2 regions of the Pseudarthrobacter sp. S6 genome follow, and region 2 is predicted to be linked to the other one. Evidence: predicted binding sites of a transcription regulator. Region 2 holds the regulator's gene; the other holds the start of a gene.
What was found. Region 2 encodes LexA, which represses DNA repair genes until DNA is damaged. Its sites were predicted from a motif close to TCGAACANNTGTTCGA; they were not measured.
Positions count from the first base shown of each region.

Region 1: ACQCS0_RS04005 (DUF222 domain-containing protein) is a predicted target of LexA. The motif match lies at 5,730-5,745, and genes of this name have one in related genera.

Region 1 covers NZ_CP189581.1:803,435-810,921, reverse strand. Annotated here, with positions in the region: gene ACQCS0_RS04025 (DNA glycosylase AlkZ-like family protein) at 1-1,145, opposite strand, end outside; gene ACQCS0_RS04020 (glycosyltransferase) at 1,149-2,363, opposite strand; gene ACQCS0_RS04015 (6-carboxytetrahydropterin synthase) at 2,368-2,763, opposite strand; gene ACQCS0_RS04010 (zinc-binding alcohol dehydrogenase) at 2,774-3,826, opposite strand; gene ACQCS0_RS04005 (DUF222 domain-containing protein) at 4,133-5,608, opposite strand; tRNA gene ACQCS0_RS04000 (tRNA-Ser) at 5,869-5,958, shown strand; gene ACQCS0_RS03995 (type 1 glutamine amidotransferase domain-containing protein) at 6,165-6,944, opposite strand; gene ACQCS0_RS03990 (hypothetical protein) at 7,051-7,392, opposite strand.
Region 2 covers NZ_CP189581.1:1,752,790-1,760,276, forward strand. Annotated here, with positions in the region: gene hflX (GTPase HflX) at 1-417, shown strand, start outside; gene ACQCS0_RS08535 (ATP-dependent DNA helicase) at 410-2,467, shown strand; gene lexA (transcriptional repressor LexA) at 2,481-3,224, opposite strand; gene ACQCS0_RS08545 (LysM peptidoglycan-binding domain-containing protein) at 3,574-4,014, shown strand; gene ACQCS0_RS08550 (histidinol-phosphate transaminase) at 4,092-5,210, shown strand; gene hisB (imidazoleglycerol-phosphate dehydratase HisB) at 5,292-5,918, shown strand; gene hisH (imidazole glycerol phosphate synthase subunit HisH) at 5,915-6,646, shown strand; gene ACQCS0_RS08565 (hypothetical protein) at 6,647-6,805, shown strand; gene priA (bifunctional 1-(5-phosphoribosyl)-5-((5-phosphoribosylamino)methylideneamino)imidazole-4-carboxamide isomerase/phosphoribosylanthranilate isomerase PriA) at 6,863-7,487, shown strand, end outside.

The DNA of each region.
Region 1 (7,487 bases), 950 kb from region 2:
GATACTGCGGGCGTGGCCCCGCCAAACAGCCAATGGGCGATCCGGGATTCCCCCGGATCGTATTGCCACAGTCCGATGATCCGGCCGCGGTCGAAGATGGGGTGGTCCGGCAGATCAGCCTGCAACGCCAACGTGGACCCCAGGACCTGCTTTCCCTTGTCCTGCTCGGCAAACAGATCCCCCGAGTTCCTGCGGAGCAGGACCAACGAGTCAGTGCCGGCCAGCAGCTGAATCTGTTCCTCGGCCGGCGCCTCGAACGACGCAAGCCGTCCGACGTCGTCGGGCAGCACCCATAGCACCTCGCCCTTGGCGGTGGGAATTTCCACCGCCCCGGTGGCGGCCAACGCAGCCTTGGTATGGGCCAGGGTGAACCCGGTGAACCATTGCGACTGCTTGACCGTGGCACCGCCAGTCCAGCCGAGATAGCGCTGCAGCAGGAGGCTGCGGGCGGCGTCGTCGTCCATGGCGGTGCGCGCCAGACCCCACAGTGTGTAGGTGTAGCGCTGCTGATCCAGCCGGCCGTTGGCGGGTACGCGCCGGATCCGGCCGTCCGCTTGGAGGAGGCCCAAGGCCGTGGGCAACGTGGTGGCGGCGCCTTTCTTTTTGCCCTCCTCGCCGAGGTTCCGGACCGAGGCGCCCAGCAGGTCCTTGAGCTGTTTGGGGTCCAGCGGGCTGCCGGACTCGGCCAGGGCGTGGAGGATTTCCTCCTCCAGGAGCGTGATCTCGCCACGCTCAACGCCCATTCTTGCCAGCACACGGAACGGCGCCACGGCGGCGTCCCGGCCGATCTGGAGGCCCCACGCAAAGTCATCCCGACCCAGCACATAGGTGCAGCCGCGGGCGGTGGGCAGCTCATGGATTTTCAGCGCCAGGACGTCGGCATCCGCCTGCGCGCGGCTGGTGCCGGCGCGGGCAAAGAGCGTGAGGTAGGGGTTGGCTCCGCCGACGGAACGGGCCCAGCCGGCCCTGCTATACACGTCGGCGGCGTCCGCGCCCAGCAGTGTGCCATCGAGGCCCTGCTTGTGCCAGGCCCAAGCCCTGAGGAGCTCTGGAGTGAGCACCTGCGGATCCGGGGCATCGTGGCTTACTGCCGGAGGGATCGCCGGTGGGATCAAGACGGTGGCGGAGCTTGGGAGCGTGGTCATGGCTTATTGTCCACCGGCCGTCCCCGTGGCGATAGGCTTCCCTTCGGCAGTCACTGCTTCAGCAGATCCACCGAGGATTTCAAGGACGTTCCGGGCCGTGGAGTCCCAGCCGGGCAGCCGTTCCCGTGCAGCGAGGGCAGCCGCACGCCAGGCAGCGCGGAGACATTCGTCCACCAACCACTGCCGGATCACTGAACCGAGCACGTCCGCGTGGTGGTCTTCAGGTCCATTGCCACGAGGTGCGTCGCCTTCGGATCCGGCGAGTCCGACGGCGGCACCTGGCACCGCATATATCCCGCCATCACGTTCACCACCACGCTCGCCGTCCGGTCTTCCCGCGAGCCTGCCGCCAAGTCTCGCGGCCAGTCCCAACGCGTCCACGGCGCCGGTTCCCTCCCGCACAATGACAGGGATGCCGTGGGCCAGCGCTTCCGTCACCACAAGCCCAAAGGCTTCGGCCCGGGACACAAGAATGCTCAGGTCTGTCCGGTTCCATTCGTCCGCCAGTGCGGTCCCGGCGAGCTGGCCTGTCACGCGCACCCTGTCCTCCATTCCAGAGGAGGCAATGGCCGCCCGGACCTGTGCCGCATAGGCGGGATCGGCGTCGTCGGTTCCGATCAGGGACGCTGTCCAGGCGAGGTCCTGGAGCCTGGCCAGCGCCGCCACAATCAGCAACTGGTCCTTGTTGGGCAGCAGCGCTGCCACCGCAACGATGTGTGGCGGCGCCGAACCCGGCGCCACCGGTGCGGGGTCCGTCCCGGGCAGGGCAACCCGGCTGGCGGGGAGCCGGTGCTTTTCCGACGCCGAGGCGGCGGCGGACGAACTCGTGCAGATCACTCCGGTAGCCGCCCGGAGCGCGCGCCCTTCGCCGTCGGGGTGGCTGGGCGAGGGCATGTGCTGCAGGACCCAGGTGTGTTGTCCGGCAGCCGCGGCATACTCCAGTTCGTCGGGGGCGCCGCACGCAACCAGTCCGTCTACGAGCGTGACCGTTTCCGGAGTGACGTTTGCCTGCCGCGCGTCCACCTTTGGGTCCCAGGCGCCCAGCAGGCCGCCCAGCCGCCGTCGTTCCGTGGCGCTGGCCTCCGGCCAGCAACCCTCCACCGTCAGGGTCTCCACAGGAACGCCCAGCGTTCTCAGTCCGTGGGTGAGCCGCGCGTTGTAGATATTGCCGCCGGAGTTGTGGCGGATATTGGCGGGGACCAGGAACCTGACCAGCATGGGATCAGGCGGACAGATCAAGGGTGTAGGCGGCCCAAGCATCCGGATTTTCGCGCAGGGTGACGTCGATCCCCGCGAGCTCGCGGCCGTCGTCGTCATCCCTGAGCTTGGCTGCGACAGCCTGGGCGATGTATTCCGCGAGCGCCTCGGTGGTGCTAAGCCTGCCCACGAAGTCCGGATGCTCGTCCAGGTTTTTGTAGTTGAGGCCGGACAGCACGTCCTCGATGATGCCGCCCGCAGCCCCGATGTCCAGGACGATCGAGTCCGGATTCAGCGCACGACGGCGGAACGTCACCTCCGCCACGAACGTCGCCCCGTGGAGGGCCTGGGCCGGGCCGAATACCTCCCGCGGGAGGCTGTGGGCGATCATAAAGTGGCGTCGGACGGTCAGGCTGAACACTGGCTACTTCCTATCTTTGGGCCGGTTTTGCCGGGCTGTCGTGCCCGGGGTTGTACGCTCCAAGGCTGTCAGCGTTGGGGTATTCGATCACATGGCACAGGGCTTCCAGCTTGCCATCGGCGAGATCCTGCACTACTGCCGGCAGGTCCGTGAACGGAGAGGCGCCGGTAAGGAAGGCATCGAAGACCGGGTCTTTGAGGAGCTCAACAGCCAGTTCCAGGCGCTCGGCCGTGGTCCGGCGGTGGCGCCGCGCATGGGCAACCACTCCCACCTGGCTGGCCCGGATGGAGAGCCTGCGTGCATGAAAGTCCTCTCCCAGCGGCAGCGTGACTTTGCGGTTGGCGTACCAGGACATCTCGATGATCTCCCCCTCATAGCCGGCCAGCTGCAGGCTGCGTTCGAGGCCTTCCTGGGAGGCAGAGCAGTGGAATACGATGTCGCAGTCCGATTTGGCATCATCGGGGTGGGCGAACCCCACGCCCAGCTTGTCCGCCAGGTGCCTACGTTCCGGGTCAAGGTCCACCAGTTGGAGGCGTGCCAGCGGGAACGTGCGCAGGAGTGTGGCCACCATACCGCCCACCAGACCGGCGCCGACGACGGCGATCCGGTCCCCCAGCCTCGGTCCGGCTTCCCAGAGGGCATTGACGGCGGTTTCCACGGTGCCTGTGAGGACGGCGCGGCGGGCCGGGACGCCGTCGGGAATCCTGGTGAGGGCGTCTGTGGAAATGACGTAGCGGTCCTGATGTGGATTGAGGCAGAAGACCTTCTGGCCCGCCCAGTTTCCGGGCCCCTCCTCCACAATGCCCACCGAAAGATACCCGAACTTCACGGGCGACGGGAAGGTGCCCTCTTGGTGCGGCGCGCGCATCTCCTCGGCCACGCGTGGTGGAACGGAGCCGGTGTGGACCACAATTTCCGTGCCCTTGCTGATGCCTGAATACAGCGTGCGGACCAAAGCTTCGCCGGGTCCGGGGGCGTGCAGAGCCTCGTTCCGAAGCTCGCCGTGTTCCGGCCCCGTAGTCCAGTACGCGGTTGCCTGTGCCTCTTTGTCTGAGTTCGCCATCTTGCTTATGAATCTAGTCCGCGGGCGCTCTCCGCGACACCCACTCCGGTCGAGATGACACTTGAAGCCCTTGAAATCGGGGCCGTAACTGTCCGTTCGCACTGTTAATGGGAGGCGGCCCTGTACTGCCCGCCTCAGCCTTGCCAGCCCTAACCCTGCCCGCGTTACAGTCCTGCCACGGCCATAACGCTGCATTCTCTTTGGGGTTGGTGGTCAGACGTTGCTGCGGGCAGTGAGGGAGAAGTCCCAGTTTGGGAAAGGGATCGCCCCCACGGGTTCGCCCGGAATTTCGTCTTCGGGCACTCCTCAATCTGCACGGGGCGCCAGCGCGGACCATTGGCCCGACTGTTGTGGTGGCCAGTGTGGTGGTTCCCAGTCGGGGTGTTCGCTGGCGTATCGCCGGCCGTTGGGTGAGATCCAGCCGGGTGGCTCGTTCTTGGTAGCGGTGGTGGGTTTCCAACCTGTGGTGTGGCGGAGTCGGTGGTGTTTGTGGCAGGGCTGACCGAGATTGCTGATGCCGGTGGTGCCGCCGTGGGCCCAGGGGAGGATGTGGTCGGCTTCGTTGTCGAGGGAGTGGTTGCTGCAGCCGGGAAACGGGCATTTGCCGTCGCGCAGCCGTAGCCATTGGCGTTGCGCTTTCGTGAGCCGGTAGCTGGTCCGCCCGATCTCCAGCGGAGCACCGTCCCGCGGATCGATCAGGACCCGGTGAAAGGACTCCGCACCTTCCGCCACGAGTTGCCGGGCCATGGGCGGCGGGATCGGGCCGTATCCGTCGAGCATGGCCGGTTCATCCGTGAGGCCCAACAGCGCAAACACCGGCACGGTTATCAACACCTGTGCCCGCGGCGAGGGAACACCGCCGCTCACGGCGATGCCCCCGGTCTCTTGGTGGCTCGTTTCACCGGTCGCGCTGCCCCTGTTTTCCCTACCCTCATCACCGGTTCCGGCCCCGGCGCTGGCGCTGGCGTTGGTCAGGAGCCAGGTCGCGACGGAGTCTGCGCGGAGCTGGCTGAGGGTCCGGCCCTCATGAGGCCCCTGGAGGGCCCGGGCGGCGGCGGTGGTCCGGTCCCAGATCCCCGCGGCCTGATCGGCGGGCAGGTACGCGGAGAGCCAGGCCATCCCGTCACGGTCCGGGGCGTACTCCACCCGCCGGTCCTGGATACCGCGTAGGTGGCGTTGTTCGATGCTGACCGGATGATGGCGTTCCCGCCAGGTGCGGGCCTTGTGCCGGAACCGGCCGGGGATGAGCTCACCGGCGAAGCCACGGGCCGGATTCGCGACGTCCGGGTCCAGGAAATGCGCTTCGAGGGCCGCCGCGGCCGCCCTGTCGAGGTTAGTGGTTTCATCGACCATGATCCGGGCGTGCTGCCACGAAATGACCCCGGCCTGCAACGCCGAGAACGTCAGCGGCAGGGCCGTGGTCAGCGCGCGCGCCTCCGCGAGCAGCGCACTGGCGGCGCGTTCACTGACCGCCAGCACGCACGCGACCTCAGCGACGACAGCCATCTCCTGCCCGCTATGGTCCTGCGGCGACTCAGCAGGGCCCGCCAGGGCCTCGGCAGCGGCGCTGTAACCGGCAGCCAGCCAGACCTTCAGGGCAGCACTTTTCGCGTCCAACCGTGAGATCTCGGCCAGCCCGTCCAGCAAACCATCCGCTACCCGGCGCAACGGATCAGCATCCCAGGACCCGGAGGAAACGGTCCCGCCGCGGAGCGCCACTGCTAGCTCAGCGAAGGACGCCGAAAGGGCCTCCGCCGCCGCCACAGCTCCTCTGCTATCCATACACAAATCATCCCGTGAGGGTCCGACAATAACGCCGAAGCCCAATGGCTATGTGCATAACTCCGCGGCCTTCCTCGGCCCCTGATCGTGCAGCACGTCGAGGGCGCTACATTGGAGGCCGTCGACTGTCCGTTCGAGCTGAAGCGTGGGACTCAATTGCCCCTTCGCAATGGAGCTGCGCTAAGTGTCCCTTCGCCATGAGGGGCTGAACACATGCCGTTTTGTGGATGGGCGGTATGCTCCGGTAACCTATTCAGGTTGGTGACGTGTCCGAGCGGCCGAAGGTGCAACACTCGAAATGTTGTTTGGTGTCAAAGCCAACGTGGGTTCAAATCCCACCGTCACCGCCAATGAGAAAGGCCCTGCTTCCCTTGTAAACAAAGGGAAGCAGGGCCTTTTGCTTTGCGCGCCAGACGCCAACAGTAACGTAGCGGTAACAAACTTCTGTCTTGTCCGGACCCGATAGGCGTGGACCGTCGTCTGATGCTTGCTTTGCTGAGGTGTCGCCGGCGCACATAGGCCGACTGGCGGCCGCCAGTTTAGCGCGCTGCGGGCATTAGTGCTCGGCGCCTGCCGCAGCAGCCTTCTTGGCGCTCTTCTCGGCGTCTTTTTCGGCGCGCAGCGCCTCCGCCTCGTGCTGTTCCTCGGCTTTTTCCTGGTGGATGACCTCTGCCAGGAGCTTCTCCATCTCCTTGGCCACGCCAGCGGCTGAGGCCGGGTTCTGACCCGTTACCAGCCGGTCGTCAACCACTACCATTTCCTCAAAGACACCAGCCGAGACGTGGGTGGCACCCTGTTCCTCAAGCCGGTCGGCCAAAAAGAACGGGATGACCTTGTTCTTTCCTGCGGCAACTTCCTCATCGTTGGTGAAAGCAGCGACCTTCCTGCCTTCGACCAGCCGAAAGCCGTTGGCCAACTCAACGTTCACCAGTCCCGCCGGCCCGTGACAGACCGCGCCCACCACGCCGCCGGCGTTGTAGACACCGGCTACAAGGTTCCGCAAGCCTTCGCTGTCCGGGAAGTCCCACATGGTGCCATGGCCTCCCACAAGGAAGATGGCGTCGTACTGGTCAGGATCAACGACGTCGACGCGGGCAGTGTTGTAGAGACCGGCGCGCGTAGTCTCGTCCTCTGTGAAGGCAACCTGGATGGGATCTTTTGAGTCCACCTCGTCGCGCGGGGGCTGGCCGCCCTGGATGGACGCGAAGTCGACGAAATGACCGGAATCCTTGAAGACTTTCCAAGGATGTGCAGCCTCGGCCACGTTATACCCGGTCTTCTCTCCGGTATCGCCGATCTCGGAAACGCTGGTCAGTACCATGAGGATTTTCTTCATGAAGTGCTCCTTCCGTCTAACGTCCACCCTACGCCTCAGCCCAATTTGGACCGTCCCCGGCTTAGAAGGCAACGACATTTGCTGTACCCGACGGATAGTTCCCCCGCTAGAGCTTGTCCGTCCTGTCATCGCCCTTGTGCCCGCCGCGCAGGTTCTCCTGGACCTTGCCGAAGAGGTCTTTGATGGTGGACTCGGTGTTGGTGAGCATGTCCGGCTGCAAATACACGTGCCGACTGCCGGGAAGGCTGTAACTGGACTGCAGGCCGCCGCTTCCTTCAACGCCCTGCAAAGCGATGGTCACGCTGCCTTCCTTGCGCGCGATGGCCGCGATTTTTCCGAACACCAGTGTGAATTCGTCCGGCTCAAAACTGACTGTCTGACCCACATGGGTCCTGTTGAGTTCGCTGGCCGGGGTGGCTTTCTCGTTGCCAGTTCCTGAGTAGTTCATCGTGTGCTCCCTGAGGTGGTTGGCGACTTACGCCAGCAGTCTAGCCCTGCCCCGTGTCGCGGTACATGGCCCTACTGGATGCCTGCACAAACGGA
Region 2 (7,487 bases):
CACGTGGTGGATGTGTCCCACCCGGACCCCGAGGGCCAGATTGCTGCTGTCCGCAAGGTCTTCAGCGAAGTGGATGCCCGCAAGGTGCCAGAGATCATTGTCCTGAACAAGGCCGATGCCGCTGATCCGTTTGTGGTGGAGCGCCTCAAGCAGCGCGAGCCGCGCCACGTAGTGGTCTCGGCCCGCACCGGCCAGGGGATCGCTGAACTGCTGCGGGCCATCAGTGACGGGATTCCGCGGCCCGGCGTAAAGCTGGAGCTCCTGATTCCCTACGATCGCGGTGACCTGATCAGCAAACTGCACGAGACCGATGCCGAGATCCTGAGCCTGGATCACGGCGAGCACGGTACCCGCGCTTTGGTGATGGTGCGTGAGGGCCTTGCGGCTGAACTGGAATCCTTCATCAACCATGACTGAAGTTGTGGCGGGGGAAGTCAAAGGTACGGCCGGCGAGCAGTTCGTGATCGAACTGCTCGACCGCGCTGTGGCCGGCATGGGCGGTCAAAGCCGCAGCGGGCAGCACGAGATGGCCAGGCAGGTGGCCAGGGCCATCGAAACCGGCGACCACCTCCTGGTCCAGGCCGGGACGGGGACCGGAAAGTCGCTGGCCTACCTGATTCCGCTCATTGCGCACTCGCTCGTGAGTAACAAGCCCACGCTGGTGTCCACAGCCACGCTTGCGCTGCAGACCCAGATTGTGGGGCGCGACCTTCCCCGGCTGCTGAAGACCATCACCCCCGCCCTGGACCGCCCGGTCAAGGTGGCCCTTGTCAAGGGCCGTTCCAACTATGTGTGCCAGCATAAGCTCGTAGGCGGGTTCCCTTCTGAAGAACCCGCCGAGGGCCAGCTGTTCTCCCTCGGCGAGGACACCAGTGTCCCGCATTTCGCCGCCGCCCTGGGCGGGCCGTCGTCCCAGCTGGGGAAGGAAGTGGTGCGCCTGCGGGAGTGGGCGGAAAAGACCACCACGGGCGACCGCGATGAACTGCTTCCCGGTGTAACGGACCGGGCCTGGCGGCAGGTGTCAGTGACGTCCATGGAATGCCTGGGCGCGCAAAAATGCCCCATGGCGGCCGAATGCTTCAGCGAACTGGCACGCCACGAGGCCGCCGAAGCTGACGTGGTGGTCACCAACCATGCCATGCTCGCGGTCAGCGCCTTTGAAGGCCTCGCAGTGCTCCCCGAGTACGACGTTGTGGTGGTGGACGAGGCCCACGAACTGCAGGACCGGGTCACCGGTGCGGTTTCGGGGCAACTCTCCGTGGCAATGGTCCACGCTGCGGCGTCGGGCGCGCGGAAGCACACGGCCATCACGGTGGATGCCCTCAACGCAGCTGCCGCCAACCTGGAACTCGCCCTGGCCGGGGTGCCCAACGGGCTGCTCCCCAACGGCCTCAACGACGAACAGCTGGACTGTGTGGACCAGTTGCGTGAGGCGTGCCGGGCTGCACTCTCTGATTCCAAGGGTGAGGGCAGCCAAACGGCCGACGGCGGGCGGCAGCTCGCGCGCTCACGCCTGATGCTGATCCTCGAACTGTGTGAACGGCTCATTGTGTCCCGTGAGAACCGTGAAGTGGTGTGGTTTTCCCGCGCAAGTTCCTTCGACCCGCAACAGGGCTATGCCCAACCCGACGAGTCTGCGCCGGCTCTGGTCAACATCGCGCCGCTCAGCGTAGCCGGAAAGCTCCGCGAAGGGCTGTTCGCCGGCCACACCGTGGTGCTGACGTCGGCCACGCTTGCCATCGGCTCAGCCTTTCAGCCGGCCGCCGGCGGCCTGGGGCTCGTGGGGGAGGGCGCGCCGAGCTGGACCGGGATCGACGTCGGATCGCCCTTTGATTATCCCAAACAGGGGATCCTCTACGTCGCAGGGCACCTGCCCAAGCCGGGCCGCGGGGCGTCGCCGGAGGCACTCGATGAACTTGAAGCGCTGATCCGGGCGTCCGGCGGCGGCGCCCTGTGTCTCTTTTCATCGCGCCGGGCCGCCGAGGAGGCCGCGGAGGCGATGCGTCCCCGGCTCGGCCTCAGCATTCTCTGCCAGGGCGACTCGACCATGACTGCCCTCGTGAAGCAGTTCGCGGACGAGCCCGATACCTGCCTCTTCGGAACCATGTCACTCTGGCAGGGCGTGGATGTTCCGGGCGGATCATGCCGGCTCGTGGTGATCGACCGCATTCCGTTCCCGCGGCCGGACGATCCGCTGATGACAGCACGGTCCCGCGCCGTTGCGCAGGCCGGCGGAAACGGCTTCATGGCGGTATCGGCCACCCACGCGGCCATCCGCCTGGCCCAGGGCGCGGGCCGGCTGATCCGTTCAACCGGAGACAAAGGCGTGGTGGCCGTGCTTGATTCCCGGCTTGCCACCGAGCGCTACGCAGGATTCCTCCGCGCCGCGCTGCCGCCGTTCTGGCCCACGACGGACCGCACGACAGCGTTTTCTGCCTTGGAAAGGCTGGCCGGGAAGGGCACCTGACTGAACGCTGGTACTAGAGCGAGCGCAGGACCGAGACGACCTTGCCCATGATTGTGGCGTGATCGCCCAGGATGGGCTCGTACTGCGTGTTCTGCGGCAACAGCCACGTGTGTCCATCGCGCTGGCGGAACGTCTTCACGGTGGCTTCGTCGTCCAGCAGGGCCGCGACTATATCGCCGTTGGCGGCGTCGGCCTGGCGGCGGACCACGACCCAGTCGCCGTCGCAGATGGCAGCGTCCACCATGGAGTCGCCGGCCACACGCAGCATAAAAAGTTCACCCTGTCCCACGAGTTGCCGCGGCAGGGGCATCACGTCTTCCACCACCTGGTCGGCAAGGATGGGCCCGCCCGCCGCGATCCGGCCCACCAGCGGCACCATGGCGGTGTCCATGGCGGAGGGAAGCTCAGTGACCGTTCCGCCGAGGCCATGCAGGACTGAGGGCTTGGTAGTCCCCTTGGACTTAGTGGACCCGCCATCCAGTGTCAACGGCATGAGGACCTCCATGGCACGCGGACGTTTGGGGTCCCGGCGCAGGTATCCCAGCTTTTCCAGCTGCGACAACTGGTGGGTCACGCTGGACAAACTCGCCAGGCCCACGGTGTCGCCGATTTCACGCATCGACGGCGGATAGCCGTTGTCATTCACCGAGCGCTGGATGGTTTCAAGGATCTTCTTCTGGCGGGCGGTGAGCCCCTTGGGGGTCCGTTGGGGCTGGCGGCGCGGTGTCGCCTTGCCCTCGGCGGCTGGTGCTGCCATGTACGCCAATGCCTTTCGGTTGCCCGGATCCGTTCCGGCCGCTGGTGCCTGGAAAGCCCCGGGGCTGGTGTCGGAGTTGATTGTCAGACCCTGCTGATCAACTACAGAGGTGGTTGTTCTTTGATCCAAACGTAGGCCAGCCACAGGGCTTTTTCAAACATTTGTTCTAGCGAGTCTCGACAATATTCGTTGATAAGTGCTAAAAATGAAGAAGCAAAGTTCGAATATGTGTTCTACTCGTTGCTTGCGGATTCGAATACTCGCATCTATGGACGGCCCAGGCCGGCACCGGCAAGTGGACGCGGAGGACGCGCCGGGCAGCACAGTATGGTCCAGGAGGGCTCATTTCATGTCAGCTATATCTGCTTCGCAGGACTCGCGTCCGCAGCTCGTTTCCGTGCAGGACCTCACCGCGCGGCTGTGGACCGGGCCCCTGCCGGCTTCGGGTCCGGCGCCCACGCAGCGCAGGGAATCCCTGCCGCGGCTGCGCCTGACCCGCAGGGGACGGATTGTCCTCATCGGCATCCCGCTGGTGATCCTTGCCGCAATCCTGCTTTCGCTGGCAGGTTTCCTCAATGCACCGGCGAAGGCTGCCGACTCTGCCGCCGACCTGTCCTTGACGCCAACAGTGTCGGTAACAGTCCAGGCAGGGCAGTCTCTCTGGGCCATCGCCAGTACTGTTGCGCCCGAGCGTGATCCCCGTGATGTCATCGCGGATATTGCTCAGTTGAACAATCTTTCCGCCGGCGGCGTTGTCCCCGGACAGCAGCTCTTCGTCCCCACGAAGTAGCAGGCTTCAGGCTCTGGAGCGTGCCGCCGCAGGCCGTCACATTTTCCGGCCGTCTGCTTCGGACCTAAACTGTTCAGGTGAATGACCAGCTAGAGCGTCTGAACAGACTTCCCCTCCGGACCAACCTCCGCGGACTAACCCCGTACGGTGCCCCGCAGTTGGATGTACCTATCCTGCTGAACGTCAACGAAAACACCCATGGGGTCCCGGCGGACGTCCAGGCCGCGATCAGTGTGGCCGTGACGGAAGCCGCGGCAGGCCTCAACCGCTATCCGGACCGTGAGTTCACCGAACTCCGGGGAGCGCTGGCCGAATATCTCGGCCACGGTCTTGATGCCGCCAACATTTGGGCAGCCAACGGATCCAATGAGGTCCTCCAGCAGATTCTCCAGGCTTTCGGCGGACCCGGCCGCACGGCCCTGGGATTCCCGCCCACGTATTCCATGTACCCGCTCCTGGCCAGCGGCACGGACACCGGGTACATCATCGGACAGCGCGCCGATGACTACGGGCTCAGTGCCGAATCGGCTGCGTTGCAGGTCAAGGAGCTTCAGCCCAACATCGTTTTCCTGTGCTCGCCGAACAACCCGACCGGCACGGGCCTGGGCCTGGATGTTGTGGAGGCTGTGTACACGGCCGGCGAGGCAAGCCAGACCATTGTGATCGTTGACGAGGCGTACCACGAGTTCGCCCACGATGGAACGCCCAGCGCCCTTACGTTGCTGCCCGGCCGGGAGCGACTCATCGTGTCCCGCACCATGAGCAAGGCGTTCGCCCTCGCGGGTGCCCGCCTGGGCTACATGGCCGCCGCTCCTGAAGTCACGGACGCACTCCGCCTGGTCCGGCTGCCGTACCACCTTTCAGCCATCACCCAGGCAACGGCCCTCGCCGCCCTGCAGCACCGCACTGCGCTGATGGCCGACGTCGAGGACATCAAGGAGCAGCGCGACCGCATCGTCTCGGAACTCACCCGCATGGGACTCAAACCTGCCGCCTCCGATTCGAACTATGTCTTCTTCGGCGGCCTCGACAACCCGCATGATGTCTGGCAGCGGCTGCTGGACGACGGCGTGCTGATACGCGACGTCGGTATCCCCGGCCACCTGCGTGTCACGGCGGGCACTGAGACGGAGACCACATCGTTCCTGACGTCGCTGGAACGCATCCTGGCCAGCCAGGCCGGGCTGCCCGCCTAAACTTGAAGTATCGGCGCCGCCGCGCGCCGGCACATCTCCTTCGCTTTCGCACCTCTGACTTCGCCTAAAGGACATATGACCATGAGCTTCACCGGATCGAACGCTGCCGCGCCCCGGACCGCACGCATGGAGCGTGCCACCAGTGAATCGTCAGTGCTCGTGGAGATTAACCTCGACGGCACAGGCGTTTCGGACATCGACACGTCGGTCCCGTTCTACGACCACATGCTGACGGCGCTCTGCAAGCACTCGCTCATTGACATGACGGTCAAAGCCACCGGCGACACTCACATTGACGTCCACCACACGGTGGAGGACGTCGCCATCACGTTCGGTGAAGTTCTGCGCACTGCCTTGGGAAAGAAAGCCGGTATCCGCAGGTTCGGCGAGGCCACCGTGCCCCTGGACGAAGCCCTGGCGCACGCTGTGGTCGACGTCTCCGGCCGCCCCTATCTGGTGCACGGCGGCGAGCCTGCCGGGCAGGAATACCACCTGATCGGCGGTCACTTCACGGGATCACTGACCCGCCACGTTTTTGAGGCGATCACCCTTCATGCCGGCATCTGCCTCCACATGAACGTCATCGCGGGCCGCGATCCGCACCACATCGTGGAAGCGCAGTTCAAAGCCTTCGCCCGCGCGCTGCGTGCTGCGGTGGAACCCGACCCCCGTGTTGAGGGGATTCCGTCCACAAAGGGTGCCTTGTGAGCGGCCAAATACTCCGGGATGGCGCCGTCATCGATCCGGCCTCCGGCGTGAAGCGCGTATCGCCCGAAGGCAAGCCCACAGTCACCGTCCTGGACTATGGTTCCGGAAACGTCCGCTCCGCCGTGCGCGCCCTGGAGCGGGCCGGGGCCGAGGTTATCCTCAGCTCCAAGCCCGAGGACGTGCTTAATGCCGACGGCCTGGTAGTACCCGGGGTCGGTGCGTTCGAGACTGTTATGCGCGAGCTCAAGGCCGTGGACGGCATCCGCCTGATCGGCAGGCGCGTGGCCGGGGGCAGGCCGGTCCTGGCAATCTGCGTGGGCCTGCAGGTCCTGTTCGAGGCCGGGGTAGAGCACGGTACAGAAGCCGAAGGCATGGGGGAGTGGCCCGGCAAGGTGGAGCTGCTTCCCGCAGAGGTGGTGCCACACATGGGCTGGAACACAGTGGACGTTCCGGAAGGATCCAAACTCTTCGCCGGCGTCGCGGACCAGCGCTTCTACTTCGTCCACTCCTATGGTGTCCAGGCGTGGAACTTCGACGTGATCCAGCCCCGGATGACCGCACCGCTGGTGACCTGGTCAGAGCACGGCGCGCGCTTTATCGCCGCTGTGGAAAACGGACCGCTCTGCGCTACCCAGTTCCACCCCGAAAAATCCGGCGACGCCGGTGCCCGGCTGCTGCGCAACTGGGTAGACGGCCTTCGCCAGCCAGCTGCCACGGACGCCGCCTAGATGTGGTCGGTTGTCCTGATGGGCCTGGCCGGCGTCCTGGTGGGCGGCGCCCTGTCCTTCAGGCAGCAGCACAAACCAATGTGGACCCAGATGGGCTTCTACGTCCTGGCCGGCATGGCGCTTCTGGCCGCCTACCTGCTGACGCTTCCTGGAACCTAGCCCCATGCATTACCAGTTCCGCTTCCATGAGCAACCCATCACCCAAGAGGATTTGAGATGACCACCGCAACCGATCTGCCGGTTCTTGAACTGCTGCCCGCCGTCGACGTCGTAAACGGACAGGCCGTGCGGCTGGTCCAGGGAGAGGCGGGCAGCGAGACGAGCTACGGCACGCCGCTGGAGGCAGCCCTCAACTGGCAGGACCAGGGCGCCGAATGGGTGCACCTGGTGGACCTCGACGCCGCGTTTGGACGTGGCTCGAACGCCGGGCTGCTCCGTGAAGTGGTGGGCAGGCTGGACATCAAGGTGGAGCTCTCCGGCGGACTCCGGGACGACGAATCCCTTGAGGCGGCGCTGGCCCTCGGCGTGGCCCGCGTCAACCTCGGCACGGCTGCGCTGGAAAACCCCGAGTGGACCCGCAGCGCCATCGACCGCTTTGGCGACAGGATCGCCGTCGGCCTCGACGTCCGCGGAACCACTCTGGCCGGCCGCGGCTGGACGAAGGAAGGCGGCGATCTCTGGGAGGTCCTGGGCCGGCTCGAAGAAGCCGGGTGCTCCCGGTATGTTGTCACTGACGTCACAAAAGACGGCACGCTGCAGGGTCCCAACGTTGAACTCCTGCGCCAGATGGTGGAGAAGACCGGCAAGCCGGTGGTCGCGTCCGGCGGCATCTCCAGCCTGG